Linked DNA regions of Dehalococcoides mccartyi CG5. The protein of the gene in region 2 binds, or shares a complex with, the protein of the main gene of each other region. Links are inferred from orthologs where the notes say so. Each region holds a gene or a part of one and is shown on either strand. Other genes may lie near its edges. The genes, in order: trxB and trxA.

Evidence for each region.
Region 1: the proteins of trxA (region 2) and trxB are in contact, whole or in part, in a crystal structure (PDB 1F6M), measured with the Escherichia coli proteins. The link is inferred for Dehalococcoides mccartyi CG5 from one-to-one orthologs.

The regions. Positions count from the first base shown.
Region 1 is NZ_CP006951.1:389,697-404,505, forward strand. What follows is about bases 3,792-6,788. They hold trxB (thioredoxin-disulfide reductase), read right to left. Parts: upstream 5,752-6,788; coding sequence 4,831-5,751; downstream 3,792-4,830. Other genes in these bases: dnaB (replicative DNA helicase), read right to left, coding at 3,792-4,305; rplI (50S ribosomal protein L9), read right to left, coding at 4,306-4,761; plsX (phosphate acyltransferase PlsX), read right to left, coding at 5,732-6,775. Also shown: X794_RS02025 (PSP1 domain-containing protein), read left to right, coding at 1-298; X794_RS02030 (HNH endonuclease), read right to left, coding at 287-817; X794_RS02035 (ATP-binding protein), read right to left, coding at 889-2,298; X794_RS02040 (DnaD domain-containing protein), read right to left, coding at 2,222-2,932; more of dnaB, read right to left, coding at 2,929-3,791; X794_RS02065 (acyl-CoA dehydratase activase), read right to left, coding at 6,815-7,666; X794_RS02070 (M20 family metallopeptidase), read right to left, coding at 7,692-8,885; excinuclease ABC subunit UvrA, read left to right, coding at 9,099-11,933; X794_RS02080 (HD domain-containing protein), read left to right, coding at 12,007-12,558; X794_RS02085 (helix-turn-helix transcriptional regulator), read left to right, coding at 12,667-12,870; X794_RS02090 (AAA family ATPase), read right to left, coding at 12,867-14,809.
Region 2 is NZ_CP006951.1:505,771-520,271, forward strand. What follows is about bases 2,098-4,786. They hold trxA (thioredoxin), read right to left. Parts: upstream 3,776-4,786; coding sequence 3,419-3,775; downstream 2,098-3,418. Other genes in these bases: cobS (adenosylcobinamide-GDP ribazoletransferase), read left to right, coding at 2,098-2,102; cobC (alpha-ribazole phosphatase), read left to right, coding at 2,121-2,723; cobU (bifunctional adenosylcobinamide kinase/adenosylcobinamide-phosphate guanylyltransferase), read left to right, coding at 2,777-3,343; X794_RS02625 (sensor histidine kinase), read right to left, coding at 3,912-4,786. In the rest of the region: cobT (nicotinate-nucleotide--dimethylbenzimidazole phosphoribosyltransferase), read left to right, coding at 240-1,298; more of cobS, read left to right, coding at 1,338-2,097; more of X794_RS02625, read right to left, coding at 4,787-5,057; X794_RS02630 (response regulator transcription factor), read right to left, coding at 5,074-5,748; X794_RS02635 (DUF3786 domain-containing protein), read right to left, coding at 5,818-6,462; acsC (acetyl-CoA decarbonylase/synthase complex subunit gamma), read right to left, coding at 6,494-7,840; acsB (acetyl-CoA decarbonylase/synthase complex subunit alpha/beta), read right to left, coding at 7,861-10,062; X794_RS02650 (acetyl-CoA decarbonylase/synthase complex subunit delta), read right to left, coding at 10,122-11,063; X794_RS02655 (bifunctional 5,10-methylenetetrahydrofolate dehydrogenase/5,10-methenyltetrahydrofolate cyclohydrolase), read right to left, coding at 11,099-11,989; X794_RS02660 (AAA family ATPase), read right to left, coding at 11,989-12,771; X794_RS02665 (ASKHA domain-containing protein), read right to left, coding at 12,768-14,501. UniProt on the Escherichia coli protein: Participates in various redox reactions through the reversible oxidation of its active center dithiol to a disulfide and catalyzes dithiol-disulfide exchange reactions.

The DNA.
Region 1 (14,809 bases), 110 kb from region 2 along the record:
AAAGATGGCCAAAGAGCAGAATCTACCGCTAAATCCCCAGAAGATTTCAGGTGTTTGCGGAAGGCTTCTTTGTTGTTTGGACTATGAATATGAAACCTACAAGGCAGCCAAAGCCAAAATGCCCAAGGACGGGCTGAAAGTATCTACTCCGGTGGGTAAAGGCGAAGTGGTTGGCGGTAATCCCCTTGAAGAGATGGTATTTGTCCTGCTGGAAAGCGGAGCTAATGCCGAGGTGGCTTTAAAAGATATTCGCCCTGATAAAGAAGGCCGCCGCCCTGATGCCCCGTTACACCACTAGTTTCGGTTCATCTCCTAGCCCAAGGTAAGGCCGCCATTCATGGCGGATATTGGCGTTTGCTCTGGGTAGCGAATACCCGTAACGATACTGTGGCACTCCCGGAGTGCACATAAGCTTCATATGAGCCTGTTCAGGAGTGCGCCCGGCTTTATGGCGGTTGCAGTGCAGGCAGGCGGCTACTACGTTTTCCCAAACATGAGGCCCTCCCTGATGCTTGGGGTTAACATGGTCTATGGTCAGTTCCAGATCTTTGCGTCCGCAGTACTGGCAGGTGTGTTTGTCACGGCTGAATATCTCAGCCCGGTTCAGTTTGGGGCGGAGCGGCGGGTGTTTTATGAGGCAGGATAGCCGTATGACTGAGGGCAGAGCGAAATGGTCTTTTTCAGAGTGCCAGAAGCCTAAGCCATCTTCCAGCATTTCGGCTTTGCTCTGGTACACAAGCAAAACAGCCCGCCGTATATGGCATACGTTTAGTGGCTGGTAATCCTGGTTCAAGACCAGTACCTGATGGTTGTCCATCAAACACCGCTTCTCCCGAAAAGATTATGCTTATTCTAAACAAAATCCTACAGCAGGGCAAGTCTGTTCGCTTAGCGTTGGGGGCGGGTGGTCCTCATACGGGATACAGGGCGCTGCTTCTGTTGCCCGGTACTGTCACAGCGGAAGTTGGGGGCGGTAATGTTAAATACCATACTTATCTGGGGGTCAACGAAGCGCGAGCTTATGGCCACCTCTATTTCACTCAGCTGGCATCTGGTAGTAATTACGGTGGCCAGACGGCGGTTATAGCGGTAATTTATTACCTGATAGAGTTTTTCCTGCGCCCAGGGAGTGCTGGACTGTTCCCCGAAATCATCCAGTACCAGTAGTTTGGCGTTTTTAACCGCATCAAACATCTGGTCATATGAAGTTTTGCTTTCAGGACTGAAGGTGGAACGCAGGTGGTCTAAAAATTCGGGCACAACCACAAACATGGCAGGTTTGCCTTGGCGGTAACGTTCATTGACAATGGCGGATGCCAGATGGGTCTTGCCGCAGCCCGTTTCCCCTTGAAACACCAACCAGCTTTCCGGATTTCGGGAAAAATCCAGTGCCAAGTTATAGGCGGCATCTATATTCTGGCGTTGTTCCGGAGTCAGGTTTGACCGCTTGTGGTCATAATTTTCAAAGGTCATTTTCTTTTGAAGTGCCAATGCATTATCCCAGCGGTATTCCAGACTGTCCTCCGGGTTTGGGGCAACTGTGTATATTTTAGATATGGATTTATCCAAAAGACGGCTCTGGATACGGGGATCAAGCTCATTTATGGGGGTAGACAGAGTGATAATGGTGGGTAACTCCTGACTAAAGCGGTAAGTGAGCAACTGGTCAAGTTTTTCTTTTGACCATTCCGAACCACTCTGGACGGTCAGGTCATCTATCACTAACAGGGGGGCATTTTTGAGTATATCAAAGCTCTGGCTGTAACCGGCATCACTGTCAGGCTCAAAAGATTTTTTTAGGTCATCTATCAGTTCGGATGCTCTTTTGTAGAGAACCGGCTGTCCCGTGGAAAGGCGTCTGTTGGCAATGGCGGCAGCCAGATGGGTTTTGCCCGCACCGCTTGGTCCGGTGAAAACCAGCCAGCCGGTGGGGTTGGAGGCGAAATCCAGAGCTGCCTCGTAAGCCTGTTTAAATGTGTCCTGACTGTGGGGTTCGTCAGTCTTGCCCAGAGAATTCAGCTTTTCAAAGGTATACTTATACAAGCCTCCCAGACAGCTATATGTCAGCAGGCGTTTTTCCCGGTCTGCACCGGATTCGGACTGGGTACACTGGCAGGGGACTACCCGGCTGAAATCCGTTACCCCTTCGGCTGAAACAGGGTATACGAATTTAGCCCCTTTACATAACGGGCACAGGTTTTCTTCGGCCGCCTTTACCGCCTTATCTTTGGACGAGGTGGTCGTACAATTGGCCTTTGTATTTATCTGTTTCCCCAGTATTTCCTTTATGTGTTCCACTGTTTTTTCCCTGACTTGACCAATTTTCCAGTATTCGTTCTATATAGCGCCAGTTGTGTTTATTCAGGCTGACAGCCTCTTTTATGGCTTCGGCAATCCATTCTTCGGGATACAGCTTTTCAGCTTCTTTCAGATTGTCTGCCAGCATGGGGGTCAGCAAACCTATATTCTGTTCGTAAAGTTTAAATATATTGGGTTGTCCGGTTTTGCCGGTTATTACTTCTGCTGTTACTTCTTTTAAACCGGGTAAAGCCAGACTGCCATTTTTTATTTTTTCCACTACGGCTGTATCAGCTTCAGTATTAATAAAATAAAGCTGGTGGTTGTGTTTTCCGCTTTTCAGTTCCAGCCCCAGCAGGGTTCCCCGTTCCACCGCCATTTTGAGGGCTTTCTCCAGTGATTGCAAGCTTTCGTTTGGGGTTTTGCCCAAAGTGTTCATCAGGGTTTCTTCTGCCCCCAGTTCGGCCAGAGTGGTGTATCTGGGGTAGCCCTTTTTGGCCTGAACAAGGCTGAATACCGCTAGACTTACCTTAAGTTCTGCCGGGTCTTCAATCAGCGGCGCTACCCGGTGGATAAAATAACGGGATACGGGAGTAAACTCCTGTCTGACAGGGACGGGCGGCGGGTTACTCATAAGAAGCTGGGCTCCGTACTTGACCCCAGATTTTCAAAACGGGTCAGGTCATGGCGGAAGCGGCACTTTACAGTACCGATAGGGCCGTTACGGTGTTTAGCTATTATGATATCTGCGATTTCACGCGGGTATTCCTGATCCGGGTGAAGGTTTGCCCATTCCTCTTCTTTATAATAAAACTCGTCACGGTATATAAATACCACTATATCCGCATCCTGTTCAATAGAACCTGATTCACGCAAATCTGAAAGCTGAGGCTGATGGGATGAGCGGAACTCCGGGGCACGGGAAAGCTGGGAAATGGCTATAACCGGCACATTCAGTTCGCGGGCAATGCCTTTTAGTGAGCGCGAGATATAGCTTATTTCCTGTACCCGGTTTTCTTTGGTATTGCCTTCACCCTGAATGAGCTGAAGATAGTCCACAATAATAAGGTCTATATTTTGTTCGTAGCGTAGCCGCAGGGCTTTACTGCGTATTTCGGCTACCCTTATCTGGGGCGAATCATCTATAAAAATGGGTGCTTCGGAAAGTACGCCGATGGCATCCATTATTTTGCGTTCTTCATCAGGGTTGCTTTCATTCAGGCGGATGGAACGGGAATTTACGGCGGCTTCATTGGAGAGCAAACGCTGTACCAGAGACTCCCGTGACATTTCCAGACTGAAGATAGCGGTGCAGGCTCTCTGTTCAACCGCTGCATTTCGGGCGATATTCAGAGCAAGAGAGGTTTTGCCCATGGAAGGGCGTCCGGCCATAATAATAAGGTCTGAACGCTGAAGCCCGCCTAAAAAGGTATCCATACCGGTCAGCCCGGTAAGCACATGGGGAATAGCCTGATAGCCCTCACTGCCGGGGGCAGGTACGGGTTCAAAATACTTGTCTAAAATATTTTTAATATGGGTAAAGCCCAAGCTTGAGCGTTCATGGCGAAGGCGGAATAGCAGGTCTTCGGCTTTGCCCAGAGAATCCGAGACATCAGGGTCGGCTTTGAAACCCAGTTCGCTTATTTTCTGCCCGGCGTCAATAAGCTGGCGCATAACCGAAAGGCGGTAAACTATGCGGGCATAATGTTCAATATCCAGGGAGGTGGGTACTACCGAAACCACATGGCTCAGGTAGGCTGACCCTCCGCATTTTTCCAGCTTGCCCAGCCGTTCCAGTTCCTGGGCTACGGTAACCTGATTGATGGCATCACTGCGGCCGTACAAGGACATGCAGGCCTCAAAAATAAGGCGGTTGGGTTCGGTGAAGAAATCCTGCGGCTTCAAGATGGGTATGATATCAAAAATAGCCTGCCCGTCTATCAGCAAGGAACCGCTTACCGACTCCTCGGCATCTACATCGTATGGCGGCAGCTTGGAATCAAGCAACTAAGTATTCTCCTCAGCAGTGACTGCCAGATTTATCTTGGAAGACAGGTCTTTGTTAAAGCGGATAACAACTTCATAGTTGCCCAGCTGGCGGATAGGTTCAGCCAACTCCAGTTTGCGCTTGTCTATGGTCTTGCCAGTTTGTTTTTCAATCTCAGCGGCAATCACAGTTGTAGTTATCTGCCCGTAGAGTTTGTCTTTTGCTCCGGTTTTAGCTTTTAGATTTACCTTGGCTCCGTCCAGATTTTTAGCCAATTCTACCATTTCAGCTTCAGCCTTGGCTTTGCGGCGTTCTTCCGCTGCCTGTTTGGCTGCAATCTCACTCTTTACTGCGGCAGAAGCCGGCATGGCCAGTTTGTTAGGTATAAGATAATTTCGGGCATAGCCGTCATTTACTTCTTTTATATCTCCGGTTTTTCCTCTGCCGGGTACATCTTTCAGAAAAACAACCTTCATGCCAACCCCTTTTTAATTTACTATTATACTGGAAAAGCGGAGTAGTTTTGTACCCTTAAATAATTAAATTTACAGGTCAAGATACCGCTTGGCGGAAAGAGCGGCAACCGCTCCGTCTCCGGCAGCGGATATAACCTGCCTTATTGAGCCGCTTCGGATATCACCGGCAGAGAGTATGCCGCTTACTGACGTTTCCATCTGGTCATTTACCAGAATACTGCCGTTTTTGTCCATATCCACCACCCCCTTCAGGTAGGTGGTATTCGGCTGTAAGCCCACGGCTACAAAGAGTCCGTCTATCGGCAGGGTGGAGGTTTTTAGGGTCTTCAAGTTATTTAGGCTGAGTGACTGAATACTATCCTGCCCGTTTATGGAAGTGACTACGGTATCCAGCACCAGTTCAATATTGCTTTTGTTTTTAGCTTTATCCATTAACACCGCATCTGCCCGGAAACCTTGGCGGCGGTGAATCAGGTAAACTTTTTTGGCAAACTCGGACAGGTGAAGGGCTTCGTAAAAGGCCATATTACCGCCTCCCACTACCGCAACAACCTTGTCATTGTAGAAAGGGGCATCGCAAGTGGCACAGTAGGAGACTCCCCGCCCGGAAAACTCCTCTTCTCCGGGCACTTCCAGTTTATTGCGTTCGGTCCCCCCGCAGATAATAATACAACGTCCGCTCAGGCCGCCTGTTTCAGTGACAACCTCAAAGTGGTCTTTGGTTTTATGAATGGCATTTACTTCAGCCGAAGTTATCTCCACTCCGTATTTTTCGGCCTGTATTTGCATCTGCTGGGTCAGGTCAAAACCGGTGATGCCCTCCGGAAAGCCGGGGTAGTTATCCACTTTTTCCGAACGGGTTATTTGCCCGCCTACAAAAGCACGTTCAATAACCAGTGTCTTTAGCTTTGACCGTCCGGTATACAAGGCAGCAGTTAGTCCGGCCGGGCCGCCACCTATAATTATTACGTCATACAGGAGTGTTGACATTTTTGGGGTCTCCTTCCGTGCCTGCTTTAGTACGGGACTTGATATCTTCGGCAATCAGCTTGTCCACGCCTTTTTCAGCAGTGCGTTTGGCCAGCCCGATGGCATTTTTTATTGCCCGGGCGTGGCTTCGTCCATGAGCAACTATGATGGTTCCTTTTACTCCCAGTAAGCAGGCACCGCCACATTCTTCAAAATCCATACCTTTTACCATAGAGCCCAAGCCCACGTCAGCCAGCAAAGCCCTGCCCCGCAGGTGGGCGGCGCTGTCAATGGCGTGGCCTACTTTACGGACCTTAAGCAAAGCATCTCCCAGCCCTTCAAGGGTTTTAAGCACAATATTTCCGGTAAAGCCGTCCGTCACAATCACGTCAGCCTTGTTCAGGGATATATCATGCCCCTCTATATTGCCGATGAAGTTGAGCTTGCTTTTTTTAAGTAACTGGTGGGTTTCCAGTGTGAGTTTGGTGCCTTTAGCTTCTTCTTCACCGTTATTCAGTAAGCCTATTCTGGGGTTTTCGAGTCCCAACACCTGTTTGGCATATATATTGCCCAAATGGGCGAATTCATCCAGATGGTTGGGGCGGCACTCTGCATTAGCTCCCGCATCTATCAGCAGTGAAGGGATATGGGGGCGGGTGGTAATGATGGCACCCAGTGCAGGGCGTTCAACCCCCTCTATTTTCCCAAGAATAAAAAAGGCTGCCGCTAAAACCGCACCGGTGTTGCCGGCAGAGATAAAGGCGTCTGCCTTGCCCTGTTTAACCAGAGAAGTGCCTATTACAATAGCTGACTTAGGTTTGCCTTTGATAGCTTCCACAGCGTGTTCATTAAAAGTTACGGTTTGAGGGCAGTGGACTATCTCTATGGGCAGTTTTTTCAGGTAATGCCCGGCATGTACATGGATAACCTCTTTTTTGCCCAGCAGGATAAGGCCTATTTTGTACTCTTGGGCAGCCTTGAGGGCACCTTTGATAATTTCCTTTGGGGCGTAGTCACCCCCGTCTACATCTACCGCTATTATCATTTATATCCTCTTAGAAATTCATCTTAATTAAAACCGGGACTATACTTTTTCCCGGAGAAAAGGGGTATCAAACCCCCGAAAGTTGGTGGGCTTGGCAGTTGTATTTATATTCGTGTCCTGCCGAAGCAGTAAAGCCACACCCCATGCCCCGGTTATTTCCGGCCGGGGAGGGACTATCAGTGAAAAGCCCAGTTCTTCTTCAAAGGCTTTCTTCATGGCAGGGTTTCGGGCAACTCCTCCCTGAAAAACTACCGGCTGGCGGATTTCTTTGTGAAGCCCCAGGTCGTTTAAATAATTTCTGGCAAGAGCTTTACATAAACCATAAACAATATCCGGACGGCTACTGCCGGTCTGCTGGAAGTGAATCATATCTGATTCAACAAATACAGTACAGCGGCCTTTCAGTTCAATGGGGTTTTGGCTAAACTGAGCCAGTTGACCCATGTCCTCCAGTGAGAGATCCAGACGGCGGGACTGGTGTTCCAGAAAACTGCCGGTGCCGGCGGCGCAGATGGTATTCATGGCAAAATCCACTACAAAACCGTTTTCCAGCAGTATAAGTTTACTGTCCTGCCCGCCAATTTCTATCACCGTTTTCACTTCCGGTATCAGGTGGGCGGCAGCTTTGGCCTGTGAGCTGATTTCGTTTTTTAGCATATCCGCACCCACTGTTTCGGCTACCAGTTCACGGGCACTGCCTGTCACCGCCACCCCCAGCACTCGGGTGCTTTCCGGTAAACGGGACTGCAATTGCCTTAGTGCCAGTCTAAGGGTATTTAACGGATCTCCGGCGGTAGGCAGATATACCCAGTCTGTCAGTTCAGCAGATTGTGACAGGCATATTACTTTTGTAGATACAGAACCGCTATCAATACCCAGAAAAATGTTCATCTAAATAACCTATGGCCGAAAGGGTTCAAGCAGACGGCCGGGTAGATTTTTGAAACTCTGTTTTTACTTTATCCAGATTGGTTGAGTTACTAAATAAATCGGCTGCGGTCATAGCCATAGCCTTGGCGGCATCCAGCGCACCCTTTAGACCGTTCACCGAACAGGCAGCGGATGCAAATTCTTCCGTGTGTCCGGAGACTTCTTTGCGGGTAATGGCATAATATCCGTGCAGGCTTGGCAAAATCTGGCTGACATTGCCCATATCGGTACTGCCAAAATTCATATCCGAGTTTTCAAGCAGAGTTTTACGACCAAGCAGATCCATGTTTTTTACATATAAATTTGCCAGTGCCATGTTGTTATTCATGGGTGCATATATGGATTTATCAAAGCGGTACTCCAAACGGGCACCGGTAGCTTGGGCGGCAGACTTGAAGCAGTCCAGTACCCTGTCCATCAGCTCTTTCAGGTAAGGCATAGTTTGAGAACGTATCAGGAAAGTGCCGGCAGAATGTCCGGGTACGATGTTGGCAGCTTTACCCCCATCGGTAATAATGCCGTGAATGCGGGCGCTGGGCTCTATATGCTGGCGGAGTGAATTCAGACTGGTATAAGCCAGTACTATGGCATCAAGTGCGTTTATGCCTTTGTCAGGGTGGGCCGCGGCATGAGCCTCTTTACCGAAATACTCCACATTTAGGGTAACACAGGCAAGTGCTTGGGTAGTGGCAATATCTTCATTACCGGGGTGGGCTATGAGAGCCGAGTCCAGTTCTTTAAATATCCCTTTTTCCACCATCTGTATTTTGCCTCCGCTAAGTTCTTCAGCCGGAGTGCCTATCAGACAAACAGTCCCCCCGCAAAGCTTGGCAGCCAGACAGGAGGCTACGGCTGCACCTGCCGCCGAGGTGGCAATAAGGTTATGGCCGCAGGCATGTCCCAGTTGGGGCAGGGCGTCATATTCAGCCAGAAAACCTATAACCGGTGTTCCATGACCAAAAGTGGCTTTAAAGGCAGTATTAAGGCCGCCTATGTTTTTTTCAATGCTGAAATTTTGGCTGGACAGATATTCACAAAGCCATTCTACTGCTTTATGTTCCTGATAGCCCAGCTCCGGGTTGGCATGCAGCTTCAGAGACAGCTCTTCCAAACTGCCTTTTTCAGTGTTAATCATTTTAATGATGGCACTTTTGATATCGGCAAGATTGTTATCTGACATTGGCCTGATTATATCCCAAACCAGCCCGAAATACCATTTGCTGGCCCACCGGAGAGGATTAAAATGTGTTTTTTAACCGTTTCGGCAAGGATGGATTAGGCTATTTGGAGCTTTAATGGGGGTTTGGTCTTGGCTTGTTTAGCATTATGGTGTAAAATATTAGAACACATGTTTTGATTTGGTTAGCTAATAAATGAACAGGAGACTTTGCCGGTGGCTCAGGAATATATAAAAATTAAAGGTGCCCGCGAACACAACCTCAAAAACATAGATGTCCAAATTCCCCGTGACAAACTGGTGGTTGTGACCGGGCTTTCAGGGTCAGGTAAGAGCTCTTTGGCTTTTGATACCGTTTATGCCGAAGGGCAGCGCCGCTATATGGAGTCTCTTTCCTCTTATGCCCGCCAGTTTCTGGGCAGAATGGAAAAACCGGACGTAGACCATATAGAGGGGCTTTCACCGGCTATCGCCATTGACCAGAAAGGGGTCAGCCACAACCCCCGTTCTACGGTAGGCACAGTGACTGAAATATATGATTACTTGCGTTTGCTGTTTGCCCGTACCGGACACCCTCATTGCCCGGAGTGCGGCAAGGAGATTTCTGCCCAGAGCGTGGAACAGATAACCGATGCAGTCCAGCTGTTACCTGAGGGTGCCAAGATACTCATTCTGGGACCGCTGGTAAGGGGACGCAAGGGTGAGTATACCCAGATGTTTAAAGACCTCCGCAAATCAGGCTACGCCAGAGTTAGGGTGGACGGGCAGATTAAAGATTTGTCCGAAGATATAGAACTGGATAAAAACAAAAAACATGATATAGAAGCGGTGGTAGACCGTCTGGTGGTTGGTCAGGCGGGCTCACAGGGACGTGTTGCGGATTCGGTTGAAACTGCTCTGAAGCTGGGCGGGGGGCTGGTGGTAATATCGGTGGTGGACGGGCAGGATATGCTTTTTTCCGAAAAATTTTCCTGTGCGGATTGCGGTGTAAGCCTGGGTGAAATAGAACCCCGAACTTTTAGTTTCAATACTCCCCATGGCGCCTGCCAGACGTGTATGGGGCTGGGTGCCAAGATGGAGCTTGACCCTGAGCTGATTATACCGGACAAAAATCAGTCTCTGGCGGACGGGGCTATCAGTCCTTATCAGAACCAGAACTGGTACTTCGGACAGGTGGAAGATTTGGCCCGCAGGGCGGGTTTTTCGCTCAACAAGCCTGTTTCCACTTTTACTCCTGAACAAATGCAGTTATTGCTCTACGGTGAGGGTGGTGATATTCATAAATACCGCAACCGCTACGGGCGTGTAAGGGAATACACCAGTGGTTTTGAAGGGGTTATACCCCGTCTGGACAGACTTTACCGTGATAGTGAGTCTCAGGGAGTACGGGAGAGTATTGAAAAATATATGCTGGCTAGCCCCTGTCAGGCTTGCGGAGGCAAAAGGCTTCGCAAGGAAGCCCTGTCAGTAAAGATAGGCGAACGCAACATTGCCGATGTGGCGGGTATGTCCGTAGATGAACAGTTTAAATGGGCAAATGAACTGGCTGGCAAAAATACCCTGTTTAGCAAACGGGAACAGCTTATAGCCGCCCAGATACTCAAAGAGATACGTTCACGTTTGGGGTTCTTAAATAACGTGGGTCTGGAATATCTAACTATAGACCGTATCGCCGGAACTTTGTCCGGCGGTGAAGCCCAGCGGATACGTTTGGCCTCACAGATTGGCTCCGGCCTGATGGGGGTGCTATACGTTTGTGACGAACCTACCATAGGCTTGCACCCGGCAGATGATACCCGTCTGGTGGAAACCCTGCAGAAACTGCGTGATTTGGGCAATACCATACTGGTAGTGGAGCACGATGAATCTGTGATGAGGGCGGCGGACTATATTATAGATATGGGGCCGGGGGCGGGTGAACACGGCGGGCGGGTAGTGGCTACCGGCAATATCAGCGAAATAATGCAAAACCCGGCTTCACTTACCGGCCAGTATCTATCCGGCGCCAAGGTAATACCTGTGCCCGAAAAACGGCGGGATGGTAACGGGCAGGAACTGCTCATACAGGGTGCCCGCCAGAATAATCTTAAAAATATAGACGTACATATCCCTCTGGGCAAGCTGGTTTGCGTCAGCGGCGTTTCTGGCAGTGGCAAGTCCACTCTGGTTACCGATATTCTTTTCAAACATCTGGCTCAGGTATTTTACGGGGCTAAAGACAGGGCCGGCGGGTCAGATTCTATAACCGGCACGGAGCACATTGACAAGATAATAGAAATAAATCAGTCGCCCATCGGGCGGACACCCCGTTCAAATCCGGCTACCTATACAGGGGCATTTACCAATATACGGGAATTGTTTGCGTCAGTGCCCGAATCCAAGGTAAAGGGTTACGGGCCGGGGCGGTTTTCATTTAACATAAAAGGTGGACGCTGCGAAACCTGTGGCGGAGAGGGTTATATCCAGATAGAAATGCAATTTCTGCCGGATGTGACTGTTCCCTGTGAAGTTTGCCACGGGGCACGTTATAACCGCGAAGTGCTGGAGATAAAATTTAAAGATAAAAACATTGCAGACGTACTGGATATGACAGTGGACAGGGCGCTGGAGTTTTTTGAAAATTTCCCCAAAATCAGCTCCAAACTGCAAACCATGCAGGATGTGGGTTTGGGGTATATCCGCATAGGTCAGCCGGCACCTACATTGTCGGGGGGTGAGGCCCAGCGTATCAAACTGGCAACCGAACTTTCCAAACGGGCTACCGGGCGGACTTTATACATACTGGACGAACCTACTACCGGGCTTTCTTTTGAAGATGTGGCGGCACTTCTGCGGGTGCTTCAGCGGCTGGTAGACAGCGGCAATACTGTGGTAGTTATTGAGCACCAGCTGGATGTTATCAAGAATGCAGACTGGATAATAGACCTAGGGCCGGGTGCAGGCATAAAAGGCGGGCAGATTGTAGCTGAGGGTATACCTGAAGATGTTGCCTTGAATAAAGCCTCCGTGACCGGCAAATACCTGCGGCGGGTTTTACCGAAACTGAAATAGACTTAATCAGTTATCGCCTGTTTGCCAGGCGTTTACTGCAAATTTGCCAAGACTAATCAAAGGGGACAGAAATATGGACAGGCAATTGGCTTTGGCTGAAGTAGAAAAACGGGTAGACAATAAGAATCTGGTCAAACATATGCTGGCTACTGAAGCAGTTATGAAAGGTTTGGCCGGGTATTTTGGTGAGAACCAGGATGAATGGGCTATGGCTGGGCTTATTCATGATATAGATTTGGGTGAAGTAAAAGACGATATGTCACTTCACAGCAAACGGAGTGCCGAAATTGCTGCCAGTTTGGGTGCAGGTAAAGCTGTTTGTCAGGCTATTCTGGTGCATAACTCTGCACATGGTATTATCCCCGATAGCCGTATGGAAAAAGCCTTGTTCTGTGCTGACCCTATTACCGGGCTTATTACCGCCGCTGCTCTGGTCAGGCCGGACAAAAAGCTGGCCTGTGTGGAAGCCAAAAGTGTGGCTAAACGTTTCAAGGAAAAGTCCTTTGCTGCCGGTGCAAACCGTGAGCAGATTGCCAGTTGTTCAAGTTTGGGTCTGGAACTGGATGAGTTCATCCGCCTGTCCCTAAGCGCCATGCAGTCTGTTTCTTCTGATTTAGGGCTGTAACTGCTTTCTAATAATTACGAACCCTTTGCAATTTGCCCTGTTTAGGTAATATAATTCTAACATAGGCGTTTGATAATACTCAGCGGAAAGGGCAAAGGAAAAGACTACATGATACTGCGCACCCGGATTAAGGAACTGCGGGCAAGATATAATCTTACCCAATCTGAGCTGGCCGAAACAGTAGGGGTCAGCCGCCAGACCATGCTTTACCTTGAAAAGGGCAAGTATAATCCCTCGCTTATTCTGGCCCACAAAGTAGCCAAAGCCCTGCATGCAGATATAGAAGACGTATTTATCCTGCGGGACGTTTAGTTTAGGCGGATAGCTGAGCCGGATGGGGTTTTGTCTATCTCAATGCGGGTGGGGAATGAATCTTTCAGGTCATCTATATGGGTTATGACCAGTATCTTGTCAAACTCGTTCTGAATAGAGTTTATGGCCTCTTTCAGGCGCTCAATGCCGGTAGTGTCCTGTGTGCCAAATCCCTCATCAATGATAAGTGTCCGCAAAGGTGCGCCCAGACGGTTTGCCAGCAAGTGTGACAGGGCAATCCTGATCGCAAAATCTATCCTGAAAGCCTCACCGCCGCTAAAGGTTTCATAGTTGCGGGTGCCAAGTTCATCCGAGATATTTATATCCAGAGTTTCGGTTTGGTCTCCCTTTTTGGTGGAACGCTGGGTTTCTATGCTAAGGTGCATGCGGCCGTCAGTCATACGCGACAGCAACAGGTCAGCTCCGTTTTCCAGTTCAGGCAGGGTGTCTTCAATAAGCATAGTCTGGATTCCGTCTTTTTTGCCGAAAGCTCTGACCAGTTTACCGAAATAATTTATTTCTTGAGTGGTCTGGTCTTTCTCTTGTGCTTGCTTTTTCAGCTTTTTCTCCAGCTCATTTATCTGTTCTGCTTTCTGGCTGAGTGAACCCAGTTGTTGCCTCAGGGCATCCTGCCTTTGACTGAGTGACTTATATTCAGTTTCGGCTTCTCCCAGTTCTTTTTCAAGCACCGGTAATTCCGCCAGCTCTTTAAGCAGGGTCTGCTGTTCATTTAGTTTATTATCACGCCGGACTGTCAGCTCTGCCAGTGCAGAGGATGCCTTTTTTAGACTGTCATTTTCCAGCGGCAGGCGGTTAATTGCTTCGTCAAGTTTACGTTTCTTTTCTTCAAAAGGGGTCAAATCAGCCAGATTCTGCTGGTTTCGGGTATATTCGGCATTATCAAAATTTAGTCCCTGTATTTCTTTTTCGACTACTGCCAGACTGGCCTGCTCCGCAGTGGCATAGCTCCGTTCGTTCAGTTGTTTCTCAATACCTGCAATCAGGTTTCTGCCTTCCGCCGCCTTTATTTCAGCCTCTTTAGCCTCCGCAATCCCTTTGTCCAGTAGACTTATCTGTCTTTCATACTGTTTGTGGCTATGACTCAGGCGGTTAGTTTCGGTTTCAATGTACTTAAGCAAGGCTTGTATATCTGATTGCATCTGGCTCAGTTTTTCCTGCAGATCTGCTTGCAGGTTTTTTTGGGTATCCTGTTCCGTCTTGTATTTGCCAAACACCAGCTTGAGCTTGTCTTGTCCCAGTTCAGTTTCGCATAGAGGGCAGTTACAGCGGTTTTCACCCGCTTCAGCCAGCAGGTTCAGTTTTTCTTCAAGTGCGTTTACCTCTTTGACGGCAACGGCGTGTTCAGTTTCCAGTCTGGCCAGGCTGCTTTGCAGATTAAGCAGCTTGTTCTGTTGGATTTTCAGTTCCGCCTCTTCAGTTTCCAACCGGGTTTTCAGTTGGTCTGATTGGGTTTTTTCTTTTTCCAGTATCACCAGAGTTTGAGCAGTGTCTTGCCTGAATTTCAGGCGTTCCTGATATTTCCCCAAGGTATTTTTAAGATTGTTTTCTTCTTTGTAAACGGCATCTTCAAGGGGCTTTTTGGTATTTTCCAGTTGCCTTAGTTTAGCCAGTATCCGGTTGTGTTTATCATACAGGCTTTGGCAGACGGAGTATTCCTGAAAACCTTTAAAGATTGCTTCCTTTTGGGCAGAGAGTGTTTCAAAAGTGCTGATACGCTGTTTTATTTCTTGCAGGGTTTGAATCCAGCGGGATTGGTCTTTGGAAATATCCTTCAGGTCGTTATCCAACTGGCGGCAGGTATTTTGTTTGGTGTCAAAGCTATGTTTCTTGTGCCGCATAATTTCCAGCTCGGCAAGCTGAATTTTTAATTTGCCTTCACCTTCGGCCAGGTCTTGACGGGTATGATTTAGGGCTTCTT
Region 2 (14,501 bases):
TTGGAGTAGTACTCTGATGGGAAGGGTGAAACCGGGGGATAATCCGGAAGCCAGAAGACGTGTTACCACCAAACCGGATACCTGATGGTAAAGGGGCCGGCTCATCTTGAAGATATTTTGAGATGTGCCAGCCCCTTTTTTATTTGGGCAGGCGCCAGAGGAGGACAAACTGAGCATAGCCTGAAGTGCAAAACCGGATATATATTAACCCAATTTATTTATAAAGGAGTTTTAAAAATATGGAACTATTAAACGCAACACTTGCAAAGATATACGGGCTGGATAAAGAAGCCATGGTCAAGGCTCAGGCACATCAGGATATCCTGATCAAACCACAGGGTTCTCTGGGCAAACTGGAAGCTATTGTGGTGCAACTGGCAGGTATTCAGGGTGATGCCAAACCAAAAACCGCCAAAAAAGCCATTATAACCATGGCTGGTGACCACGGCATTATTGACGAAAAGTTTCACAACTGGCCGAAAGAAGTAACTGTCCAGATGCTGCAAAATTTTGCTCATGGCGGTGCAGCCATAAATGTCCTTTCCCGGCAGGTAGGGGCGCGTAACGTGGTAGTTGCGTTAGGTGTGGCTACTCCCATGGCTGCAGACCCGAATATAATTAACCGGAATATTGCACCCGGTACCAACAATATGGTTCATGGCCCGGCTATGACCCGTGAACAGGCTGTAAAGGCTATTGAGGTGGGCATAGAGATTGTAAACGCCGAGGTCAAGAAGGGGCTGGATCTGGTAGGTACCGGTGATATGGGTATTGGCAATACTTCTCCGTCTGCTGCTATCTGCTCTGTTATTACCGGGCGGTCACTTGAAGATGTAACCGGGCGCGGCACAGGTGCTTCTGATGAGCAGATGAAGCTGAAACGCAACGCTATTGCCAAAGCTATTTCCCTGAATAACCCTGATGCTAAAGATGCGATTGATGTATTATCTAAAGTGGGCGGCTATGAAATTGGCGGTCTGGCAGGAGTAATACTGGGTGCGGCGGCTAATAGAGTGGCGGTGGTTGTAGACGGCTTTATCTCCGGTGCGGCGGCTCTTATTGCTTATACCATCTGCCCGCAGGTAAAAGACTTCATGTTTGCCGCTCACCAGTCAGTAGAGCCCGGACACCGTATCCTGCTTGAGCATATGGGGCTGGATGCTATTTTGAAAATGGATATGCGTCTGGGTGAAGGAACGGGTGCGGCTCTTGCCATGAATATTATAGAAGCAGCTAACCGTATCCAGCACGAGATGGCCTCCTTTGCAGATGCAGGGGTTTCCGAAAAGCAAAGTTAGGTGTATTCTGGTATAATCCCGGGTTAAGGAAATGTATATATGGGTTCATTTTTAGCGGCTTTCCGCTTTCTTACCAACATACCTGTACCCTGGCTGAAAGAAGACTGGCAGGGGGAGAAGTCACGGCTGGATTTTGCCCGCTCACTCGGCTTCTACCCCCTGGTGGGTTTGATTATCGGGCTGATACTGGTCGGTTTGGGCTGGGTTTTCAGCCTTTTTTTACCTGATGTATTGACCGCCGCTTTGCTGACAATAAGCTTGGTGATAATTACAGGCGGTTTACATCTGGATGGTTTGACAGATACCTTTGACGGAATAGCCGCCGGTCATAAGTCATTTGAACGCGCCCAGGAGGTAATGCACCTGCCGGGAGTGGGGGCTATAGGTGTGCTGGCGGCAATATGCCTTTTGCTTTTAAAATTTTCTGCTGTCCTAAGCCTGCCTTCGGAAAGTTTTATCACAGGTCTTATTTTGTTCCCGTTAATCAGCCGCTGGGCTATGGTCTATGCGGTGGTTAAGTATCCCTATGTCAGGTCACAGGGTTTGGGCAAAGAGCTTAAAGGCGAAACTGCCAAAGCCAGTTTGTGGTGTGCTACTATTTTCTGCCTGACAGTTTGCGTAGTTTTAGGCGGCTGGGCAGGGTTTCTGGCTATGTTTGGGAGCTGGTTGCTGGTTATGTATCTGGCATCTTTCTTCAAACGCAGACTGGGTGGTCTGAACGGGGATACTTACGGTTCAATTAACGAATTTACCGAGGTAGCAGCACTGGTGTTTATAGTGGCCTTATCCGGGTATTTCAGCTAGGTCAGAGGAGCGTTTGATATGAAGCTGATAATGGTACGTCACGGTGAGACAGAAACAGATAATTGCCGCCGTTACTGGGGGCACAGTGATATCGGGCTCTCAGACTGCGGGCATGCTCAGGCAAACTCCCTTCGCGAATATCTGGCTTCGGTAAAGATAGATGCCATTTATTCCAGCCCACTTAAACGCTGTATGGAAACTGCCGAAACCATCGCCTACGGACGGCCTCTTTTGGTCAATAAAAATAATGATCTGAAAGAGATAGATTTTGGACGGGTGGAAGGCCTTACCTACGATGATGTAGTGGAACGCTACCCTGATATAGCCCAAAAATGGGCTGAAGGCAGCTTTGACGTGCACTTTCCTGACGGGGAAAGTATGGCACATTTTGCCCAGAGAGTAATCAAATTTGTAAAAATGCTTTCCAAGCACAAAAGTGACGATACTCTACTGGTAGTGGGGCATGGGGGTGTTTTCCGTATCCTGATATGCCATTTTCTGGGTATTGAGTATAAACACTGGTGGCAGTTTATACTGGGGGTGGGTTCGGTAACTGTTTTGGATATTTACCCGGAGGGGTCTATACTGGAAAAACTGAACGATAACTCCCATCTGGACTGATTTCAGGTATATGCTCAGGCAGGGCGTTTTTATAATACCGGAGGGGTAGCAAAATGAATTATTTACTTATTGGCGGTGCCCGAAGCGGCAAGAGCAGTTATGCTGAAGAATTGGCCAAGTCCATAGGCGGCAAGGTCGTATTTGTAGCTACCGCCGAAGCCGGTGATGAAGAAATGAAAACCCGTATCCTGCGGCATCAGCAGGCCCGTCCGGCCGAATGGGGTCTTATAGAGGCCAGTTTGCAGGTGGGTGAAAAAATAAGCGCCCATGGAGGTAGTGCCGGCGTGGTCATACTGGATTGCATTACCCTGCTGGTAAATAACATAATGTGCAAGTATATGCTTGAACACGGTGATGAACTTACGGGTGAGGCGGCAGATTATCTGGATGCCGAGGTTAAAAAAGAAATAAATGGCATAATAAATGCTATGAAAAAAACGGGTGCATCATTTATTGTAGTAACCAATGATGTAGGTGCTGGTCTTATTCCGCCCAATGCCATGGCCAGAATTTACCGTGATTTACTAGGCAGGGCAAACCAAATGCTGGGTGCATATGTGGAATACGTTTATCTGATGGTAGCCGGACTGCCCATGCAGGTGAAACCCTTGTTGCGTTAGTGGCAGTTTTGTGGCCAGCAGAGTATTAAAAAACCCCCGGGTAACGGGGGTTTTTGATTTTTGGTATTAGGAGAGCTACTTCTGGATTAGCTGGTCAATCTTCTGGCTCAGGGCAGATTCAGGTACCGCACCCACCACCATATCAGCTACCTGACCGCCTTTGAAAAACAGCAGGGTGGGTATGGACATGACCCGGTATTGGGTAGCGGTGGTTTTATTTTCATCTACATTCAGTTTGCAGAACTTAAATTTACCCGCGTATTTAGTAGATAGTTTGTCAATTATGGGGGCTACCATACGGCAGGGACCGCACCACGGAGCCCAAAAATCTACCAGTACGGGTTTATCTGATTTCAATACCTCAGCAGCAAAGCTCTGGTCGGTTATTTCCATTACCATATCGTTTCTCCTTAGTGTATTAGTGTCTCTTATAATACTACTTTGGCGTTCATTTGCTGTCAAGGCGGTTTAACGCCGGTGGCAGGGGTTTGCCCATTGTTTGGCTTCTTTCACTCGTGTATGGGGCAAAGATTTTTATAGGGAAGGATTTGCGATATAGACACAAGGTTTAGACATCGTCATCCTCAAGGTTGCCGGAATTTGGTACGGCCACTGTTACCATTGTGCCTACGTCCGGTTTTGACTGAATGGAGAGGCGTCCGCCAATAAGTTGAGCCCGTTCCTGCATACCGGTCAGTCCCAGTTTGCCCAGAGCGGCCAAATCTCCCACCCGTTCCGGCAGTAAAAACCCTTTGCCGTTGTCCTTCACAGTCAGGGTTGCTTTGTATTTGCCGAAGTCTATATAGACCCAAGCCTTAGTTGCCTGGGCGTGCTTGCCTACATTGCGCAGAGACTCCTGAACAATCCGGAATAATACCAGTTCGGTTTCAGGGGCAAAGCGGCGGATTTCTCCGTTTACATCTATATCAATATTTATGCCGAAGTGTTTTGAAAGGTCAGGTATCAGCCATTCCAGCGCAGGTATCAATCCCAGGTCGTCAAGTACCGAAGGCCGCAAATCCTGGGCAAAGCGACGGACTTCACTTAAAGTGCGGTTTATATGGTTCTGCATCTCTTCCAGTTCAGCCAGATTGTCTTCGCCAAGGTTGGGGTTTTTGGTTACAAAACGGTCTATGGCGCGTGATATTACAATCAGGTCTTGAGCTGTATCATCGTGCAGTTCCTGAGCAATACGGCGGCGTTCATCTTCCTGGGCTATAGTAATTTGCTTAAGGTAAAAACGCAGGTTTTGCTGCATACGTTGTAGCTCGCGCTGGGCAGTTTCCATCTTCAGGTAAGCTTGTTGACGGTGTTTTTTATCAGTTTCATAGCTTTCCAGCCAGAGATTAACTACCAGCCCGATGATAATAATGCCAATAATTTCAATAATATCATCAGCTGTAACAGTATCTGTGACGAAAATATTGGGAATAATAATGGCTATAGCCAACAGAAGGGATACAAGACCCGGTCTCAGACCGAATACCAGAGCTGTATAGGTAACCGGGAGCAACATTATCAGCCGTCCCACCGAATGGCGGGTCAGGTATAGAAAAGAATCAGGGTCAATTTGGCCGATGAATGGCAACAACTGAGGGTAATGAAGGAAAAATCCCCCGGTAAACAGAAGCACCAGTATCCAGATATGCACATTGGCAAGTAATCTGGGCAGGCGGCGGATTTGACTATAGAGGAAACTAAATACTTTTTTCATAAGGTTATATCGGATTTCAGGGCAAATCTTCCATGATAAACCAGCCGCGTTTCAGCCCGTAGAGAATAGCTTCAGTCCGCGAACCTACCGATAACTTTTTGAAAATATTTGAAAGATGGGTCTGGATAGTACGGTTGGATAAATACAGCTGGTCGGCAATATCTTTATTGCTGACGCCCCGTGCCGCCATTTTCAATACTTCTATTTCACGTTCGGTAAGCGGGTTTACAGCAGATAGTTCCTCTGTTTTAGCGGCTTTGTTAATCAGCTGGTCAATAACCCGGCGGGTAGTAGAGGGCTGGAGTACCGATTCGCCGGCATATACAGAGCGGATAGCTTCAAGCAACTGGGTGCCCTTCACGTTTTTCAGCAGAAAACCGGCGGCACCTGCTTCCAGTATGGCCAGAATATACTGCTCAGATTCGTAAGCTGTAAGTATAAGTATGGCAGTGGTAGGCAGGAGCTGTTTTATCTGTTTGGTGGCCTCAATTCCATTTAGGCGGGGCATGGCAATATCCATAACTACCACATCAGGGTGAACCTTCATGGACATTTCTACGGCTTCAACTCCGTCTGAGGCTTCGCCCACCACCATCATGCCGGATTCGCGCTGTATAAGCTCCCGCGTGCCTTCCCGTACGATTACGTGGTCATCTGCCAAAAGCACTTTTATCATCTGGGTAGTTTGCATAATATTTCCCTCGTTCTAATTATATACTCAGGGCAGGTATGGTACAACGCATTTATCAGACGGTCTACTTTAAAAGGTTTTTTCAGTAAGCCTGCGGTTAAGGTTTTGGCAGATTTCAGTAATTGCTTCGGTATCCAGATAGCGGGATATGGAGCGGTCAAAGATAATGTTGCCCTCTGGGGGAAATTCATCATCTCCCTGCCAGAATACCAGCCACAGGGGCAGACGGGGCAGAGCCTGAAAGAGGAAGCTCACATCAGCCTGTTCTGCTTTTTTACCGCCTAATGAAATAGCAGACAAATTAAGCTTTGCCGGATTTGCGATATAAAGTGCTATAAGGCTTTTTAATACCCGGTTATAGAAAACAGGCTGGTAGTTGGCTCCTTCAGGCAGTTCTTTAAAACTTATCTGCTCGCGGGAAACCGGTGTGCCGTCTGCCTTTAGCAGGTAATGCAGGATAAGGGCTTCTTCCCGGGGGGACAGGCTGGTATCCGGGCTGGTGACCGCCGCATTACGGGTGTCTATCTCTACCCTGAACCTGAAATATTTAAGATGAATAAAGGGCGGTTGGAGTACAGCACCTGCCTGTCGGCTTATTTTATCAAAATCCTGCACGGCCAAAAAATGGCTGCGGTTAAGTTCAAGAGTGCGTTTGGTGGCCAGTTCAAAATTGCGCTGAGCAGGCAGGTTGAAAACTTCTTTGGGGTTTGTCATCTAACCCTCCAGCTATAAATTAATAAATCACTCAGGGTTTAAACTGCTTTAAATAAGCCGGTATATGGGCGGCTTCACGCGGACCAACCATTATCTCCCAGCCGGATAGTTCTTCTTCCAGACCGCCGCTTTCCATAGAGGCATACCCGGGGATAATCAGTTTGCGGTGATTGACCTTCCCGGCAATGCCGCTGTTTTTTACAAATTTGCCTATGGTATCTGCCCCGAATTTGCCGGCTGCCCAGGCAGTCATAACCGAAAGCCCTTCGGTATCTTTTATCAGCAGGTAACACGGCACGCGGCTGGTTTCCATTTCACCGGCAACGATAAAATATGTCAGCGAGAAGTTGCAGGTGAGCATGACCGGCGAATTGGCATCAGGATTATTTATTTCATAGATACCCTCGGTGGTAGCTAAGGGACGCTGAGGGTCGGTATAAAGGTTCATACGTGCTACCAGCAAAGGGAACAGGGTTTCACCCCTGAAGTCAGACAGCACCAGTATACCCGCATATTTGGCGGTCAGTATGCTGGCAAACAGAGACTCCTTCATGTGGTCTGAAGTTATCAGGCAGGGGAAATTAATAACCGGAAAGCCCAAAGGACGGAATTTCTTCAAAATGGCTGCCCGCCGAATGGCGATATTGTCGGCTAAGGTTTGTTTAAAGCTGGCGGGAGAGCTGTCAAGCACAATATCTTTAATACCCAGTGATTGGAGTTTGATGGTAAGTTCAGCCAGGTCTGTCAGGTTTTTCGCTTTGGCTACTAGCGGGCAGTTGTATTTTTTAGCCAGCTCTGCCATTTCGTTGCTGTTTTCCGCAGTAGCGGCATAAAGAAGGGGTTTGCGTTCAGCGCAAATCTTTAAGGATTCATCAAGCACAGTGGTATTCGCACATATCAGCATTAGGCTGGCTTGGCATTTTTCGGCGGCAAGTTTGACCAGTTTTAGGTATTTTTCACTTGAACCGCTGTCTGCCCTGAGTGCCAGCATATCCGGCTTCAAAATAGCACCTACCCGTTTGTACTGAAAGCTGTTGAAAGCGGTCAGTTTGGTGTTCTGCTCGGTTTCGGTCAGATTGTCTGAGAGTAGCAGGGCAATGCCGGATTGGTGCTCAAACCGCTTCTCATGGCGGTGCATGACAGTTTCGCCACCTATCTTAAAGGAGTATATACCTGTACCTATGCTTACGGTTCTGACCGGGGGTGCAGAAGCTTCTTCCAGTTTCAGTTTGGTTTCTTCTGAAACGTAAGGGCAGGAAGAAAGTTCAGCTCTGCCGCCTGCCAGACTCATGGCAAATGCCAGACAGGTGGGCACGCCGCATTCACCGCAGTTGGTTCGGGGTAAAAACTTATAAATTTCTATACCGGTAGGTGACATAATATTAAAAGGACTCCTTTCTAGATAAGTGGCTCAAGGGTCAGCGCCGGGTGCTGTTTTTCTTCAAGGAAGGGGAGTATTTCTTCCTCGGTAGTCCCCACGCTTTCATCTGCAATCCGCTCCAGCAGATCAGGCACACCCAGTTCGGCAGCTCTGGCATTGAAGCGTTCCCGTATTTCTTCCTTGAGTGATTTGGGCATCCATACTAGTCGCAGCAGACTGTCTTCGGCGGAGATAAATTTGCGCTGGGTAATATTGTATTTGCTGTGACCCAGAAAACCGGGAGTGGTAATACCGCCCCCGATAGTCCCGGCCAGAGTAGTAAATTTCATACCGCAGGGAGTCATGCCGGTGTGTTCGCGGTTTACGGTCATAACCCCGTTGCACAGGGGGAGTATGGCTGAAATACATTCGCAGCAGCCACAGGTGGTCATGGGGTCATAGATTATGCTGTATAGGTTGTAATGGCTGACTACCCCGCCGGAGGTTTTTTCTACAAACTGGTTTATGCCTGACCATTGCCCAAGCTTGGCGTCAATGACCGCCCCTTTGTTTACCGGCTGGTTAGGACCGATATTGTTAATCTCATTGGAAGCACGGCAGTCCATCCAGTTGTAAGCTCCGCACAGGCCGGTTCTTTCCGGGCTGACTATGCATACGTGGCTGGGGGCAAATGACTGGCAGAGGGTGCATGAGTAAAAAGTCTCGGTATTTTCATCTGTCATGCCTTCAATACGTTCATCACGTTTGGTATATATCTTTTTGGATTGCCTGCTTATCTCGGCCACTTTCTCAGGGGTGGTATAGAGTTTTATCTGTATTTTATCTACGATACCGCCAAAATCCTGATGAAGCTTGGCATGAAGTATAGAGCCTATATGTTTAAGAGAAAAACCCTTGGCAGCCGCACTCTTGCCTATGCGTAACCATGCGATATCTCTTTGTCCGATATGCATAACCCCCTGGGCATAGTTTAAAAGGTGGTGTATTTGGCGTTCCAGTATAGGTTCGTAATCTTCATTCATTTTGTGACCGGCTGCTTCTACCACAATGGCCAGCGGCAGACGTGAACCTTCAGGCATATCAGACACATCCTGCCCGAATAGCTCTATTTTACCGTCGGTAACATCGTCCATTTTGGCGGTTGTCACCAGCTCTACCATCTGGGTGCGGCCGCCGCCGCATTCTAGATATATCTGTTCACCCCGTACCCTTTCGCCTTCGTAGGCAGGTCCGTAAGCTACCGGTACAGGTACTTTGGTTACGTTTACTTTTATTCCCCGCGCATCCATTGCCTTGGAGACTATGCGGCTATAAGGTATGCCTGCCAGCACTGAATCAACTGACTCTACCCCCGGCAAAATGGGCAATACGGATTTGTCCGCAATGATCGGGAAGCCGAAATTAAGTGCCCCGGCGGCATTGGCATACCATTCATCACTTATATCTCCCAGTGGCATAATAAAGGCCTTTATGCGCTCCTGGCTGTATTCAAAAAGTTTAGCTCGGTTGCCCGGTTCTATATTTCCGAAGGACAGGGCTACCCTGACTGCAAAACCGAAGGCAAAGATAGCGGCAGTGGCTTCGTCACCGAATGAAACCAGACGGGGTGTCCAGCCCAGCTCAACATCCGCATCAGCCAGCTGTTTGGCAAAACGCTTGCCCTGAGATTCGCCGCACATAAATGTGTACAGATTTTTTTGCTGAAGTTCAGCGGCTATGCTTTCGGCAGCGGCATTGTCAGGTGCCGCACCTATTATGGCGGCAAAACCGGGGGCGGTGCCGTCTACGAACTCTACCCCGCGTTTACGCAGGATAATATCATCGGCCGCACCCAGCCAAATATTATCAGGGGTGGGGTCTTCGGTATTGGTGTAATATTCCGGCTGGCTAAGGTAACGCAGGGCTTCCAGCATTTCCTCTGCAAACAGAGTGGACAGGCCGGCTTCCAGTACTGCACCCAGCTCGGTTACGTCCTCGGCATTTACCTCTGGCGGGGGCAGCATCTTGAAGCATTTATCAAAGACCATTCCCATATCAGACAGTTTTTCAACCTGAATACCCAGTATGCCGTAAATAACCGGCAGAAAATAGGCAGTATTCGGGAAACCCACGGCCGTATCTGGACAGTTAGTAACCAGCGTTTGTTTATACACTTCGTAACTGGCATTTACTATATTCCGTGCACCTTTTATAGCGGCTTCGGCTACTGTTTTACTCATCTTTCATGTCCCCCTTTGATAATCAGGGCATTATCCCTAAGTGTATTAAGGTGGCAGGTTCAGCCAAGTTCGGCCATCAGCTCACCCACCAGACGCATAGATTCCGGGTGACGCATTACCAGTATGTCTGCCCCGGCAATAAGTAAAATGGCGGCAGACATGGCCTCTATCATAATAGCCCTTTTTTCAGTATTGCCCAGTTCAGGGCTTTCCGTTTCGGGTATTTTGGCTTCTTTAGTTTTCCATGCCTCCCGTCCTATATTACAGATAATGGGGTACTGGAGGCGTTCATCCTGTTGGGTCAGCGCCGCCAGACGGATACGTTCGATAACCGAATAGGCATATTCAATACCGTAGCCTATGCTGCTTACGGTGGGATCCATAATTATTTCATTTGCCGGTACACCCAGATTGCCCAGCAGGATATTAAGCTGTTTAGCCAGATTTATGTCTATGGGGGAGGAGGCGATAATGGTATGTTTATAGGCCATGGCTTGGGCGGCTATCTTCTTGTAGTCACCCTCTTCTACCGGCCCAAGTATAAGTTTTTTATCCGGACAGATTTCACTTATCTTGCGGAGTACCTCTGTATCCTTCTCATGGTTGGCTGTTCCCCAGACTATCAGGGGCACGTCTACGGCGTTTGCCACTTCACGGACTATCTTTGCGGCCTCTTCGGCAGAGCGGTCAAGCCCGTTCGGGTCAGTACTTTCCAGTTGGAGGCAGATAATTTTTGCCTCGTAGGTGTCAACGCACTTTTTAGCCCAGCTGACCGGGTTGTTTACCGCATCTCCAAAGGGTTTTAAGGCGTCTGCCGGCCAATCTAAGGGCGGAGTATCCTGTATCTCCATGGCAATCTTAGGTTTACGGGGCATATCCCCCTCAAACAGGTAGAAGGGCAGGGCAGTTTCACCGCCTACGGTTACGGATTTTGGGCCGTCACCCAGAGTTATTTCCCTGATACTGCCGCTATAGTTGATTTTAGGTGTTTCAAATGCCATAGATTTTCCTCCATACGGGGGTTAAAAATATTTTGCTATTTTATCAGGCCGACCGCCCGTTTGGCGGCGGTCAGGGTATTCAGCATAAGCATGATGATAGTCATGGGGCCCACGCCTTTAGGCACAGGGGTGATGGCAAAGGCCTTTTCTTTTACCTCTTCAAAATCCACATCACCGGAAAGTATCCGCTTGCCTTCGGGGGTGTAGCCTATGCAGGTTGTGCCCACATCTATTACCACCGCACCTTCTCTGACCATATCTGCGGTAATAAACTTGGGCTTGCCCATGGCGGCTACCAGTATATCTGCCTGTCGGGTTATTTCAGGCAGATTTTTAGTGCCGCTATGGCAAATAGTGACGGTGGCGTTTGCCCCCGGTGCTTTCTGAAGAAGTATATTAGCCAGCGGCTTGCCGACCAGATTGCTCCTGCCCACAATAACCACATGAGTGCCCTCTATTTTTATGCCCGAACGGATAAGCAGTTCCTGAACGCCATGCGGGGTGCAGGGCAGGAAACAGGGTTCACCAAGGCACATTCTGCCTACGTTTACCGGGTGAAAGCCGTCTACATCTTTATCCGGGTTTATGGCGTTTAGAACCAGACTTTCTGAAATTTGCGCAGGCAGGGGTACCTGTACCAGAATACCGCTTATCTTTGGATCTGCATTCAGCTTGGCAATCAGGGTCAGCAAATCCTCATTGGTGGCGTTCTGGGGCAGAGGGTGATGTTCTGAATATATGCCCAGATTCTGGCACATTTTTATTTTTGAATCTACATATGAGTGTGAGGCAGGGTCATCTCCTACCAGTACTGTGGCTAAACCGGGTACTATGCCGGCTTTAGTCTTCAGGGCAGTTACTTCACTGCGTATTTCTTCGCGGATGGCGGCGGCTATTTCAGTGCCGTTTATAATATGTGCGCTCATTATTCTGATACCTCTGTAAGGTTTTTAATACCAAGGCGGCTTGATAGTATTTTGGCTACTGCCTGTACTGCCGGGGAATTGTCAGGCAATTTAAGCAGGGGAGTCTGTTTCAAGTCAAATTCCCGTATCATTTCATCTGCCGGCACTGTATCTGTATAGGCTATGCCCAGCTTGTCAATTTCCTGTCCAAGGCGAGGGTCAAGTGTGCCGGAGACCATGTTTATAATAACCGATATCCGGTTGACGTTAAGTTTCATTTCATCTATCAGCTGGCGGATACGTCCCAGTGTACGCACCCCTTTGACCGAGTGGTCGGATATTATAAAGAGGTGGTCTACATTTTGGGTGGTGCGGCGTGACAGGTGCTCCATACCGGCCTCGTTATCCATAACCACGTAGCGGTAGTTTCGGCTGAGCTTGTCTATATAACTGCGGAGGATAGTATTAGGGTAGCAGTAACAGCCGTCACCTTCGCCTCGTCCCATGCTTATCATATCCAGCCCATGGCTCTCTGCCAGAGTGGTGTTAAGCTGGTATTCCAGATAGGCTTCCTTGGTTATGCCTGAGGGCAAGTTCAGCTTGGCTTTGTTAAAGCTGGCTATCAGCCCGCCCACAGTTTGGGGCACGCATAAACCCAGACTTTCACCCAGATTGGCGTTGGCATCAGCATCTACCGCCAGTATGGGGGTGAGAGAGTTTTTTAAAAGCTGGCGGATGATAAGGCTGGAAACGGATGTTTTGCCTACCCCGCCTTTACCTGCCAGTGCAATAGTATAGGTCAAATACGTCCTCCGTTAAATTTGCCCAGAGCGGCATATACCTCAGGGAAATCCGTAGATTTGGTATGAGGCAGGAACATAGCCGCCATATAGTTGTCCATAAAACTTACGCTTTCAGATAGCTCTACATTGGTCATCATTTTGGCGGCGGCAGAAGCTTCTGTCTGGGCATTTTTATCAAAGGCACACAAACGGGCACCCGCCAGTGAGCCATTACCCACAAATATAAAATGTTCTTCCGGAAGTTCGGGAAGCAAACCTATATTGATAGCTTTTTTAATATTCAGTTTGGCACCGAAAGTTCCGGCAATAATCACTTTTTCAAGGTTTTTAAAATTTGCCTCGGCATTTTCCAGCAGAGTTTGGTAACCGGCGTACATAGCCGCCTTGGCACGGATAAGGTTGTCTATATCTACCTCTGACAGGGTTATATCCTGTCCCTGCCCGAATTCACGGCCAAAAGCCAGTACATATTCGTAGCCGTCAGCACCTTTGCGCAGGCGGCCAGTTTTAATATGGGTATTATATTTGCCGTTTTGCCCCAGCAAACCGCAGTTTAGCAGGGCGGAAACTGTATTTATGAGCCCAGCACCGCAAATGCCCTTGGGATTGCCACTGCCCATCACGCTCAGTTTTGGCTCAAAACTTTGGGGTTCAAGTTCAATATCTTCTATAGCGCCAGGTTTTGCCAGCATACCGTTCTTTATGCCGCCGCCCTCAAAAGCCGGGCCGGCCGAACATGAGGCAGTTAACATAAAGTCTTTGTTGCCGACAACTATTTCGCCGTTGGTACCAATATCTATATAAAGTACCAGCCCTTCCCTATGGGGGATATTGGTGCTGATTACCCCAGCCACAATATCTCCGCCCACGTAGCTGGCCACACAAGGCAGGGTGTATATATATGCCTGCGGGCAGATGCTTAGGTTTATATGCCGGGCAGGTATAAGCGGCAGTTCGCTTGCCAAAGGGACATAAGGTGCAAGCCGCAGGTGTTTGGGGTCAAGCCCGTAAAGAAGCTGGGTAATGGTAGTATTGGCGGCTATGGTTGCAAAGGCAATGTCACTTGCTTCAAGACCGCACTCGGAAAGCATGGCCTGTCCCAGATTGTTAAGGGTATTTACCACGGCTTGCTGAAGCTGGTTAAGCCCGCCTTCTCTGGCGGCATAATTTATCCGGCTGATAACGTCTTCGCCGAAGGGTATCTGACCGTTATACTCGGTGGCTTGAGCCAGCACCTGAGATTTGGTAACCTCCAGCAGTTGCCCGCGAACACCGGTAGTGCCGATATCAAATGCAAAAGCATATGTTGTGAGTGTTTGGTCTCCCGGCTGGATATTTATTATTTTTACCCCATTCGGGGTTTCCAGCAGGCTTACTGTTATTTTCCAGTTCTTTTCCCGCAGGGTTTCAGAAAGGCTTGAAAGCAAATGATAATCTATATCAGGCTCGGTTGGGCAGAAAGGTTTAAGAAAACGTTTTAACCTGCCAAGGTCACTTGAGTTGTCTGCTCCGGATGGGGGAACAAGCTTCAGAAAGACCTTTCTCAAAGGCAGAACGGGTTTGTTTTTGACAGACTCAGGCCGGCTTTGCAGGGTGCAGCTTATGGCATCACCGCTTATGGCGGTATCAAAGCGTGATTCTGCCAGTATCTCTACCGTTACGTTTGAAACCAGACGGCTCTGGCAGGCCAGCCTTATTCCCTGGGCAAATTCTTCAGCGCTTATCTGGAG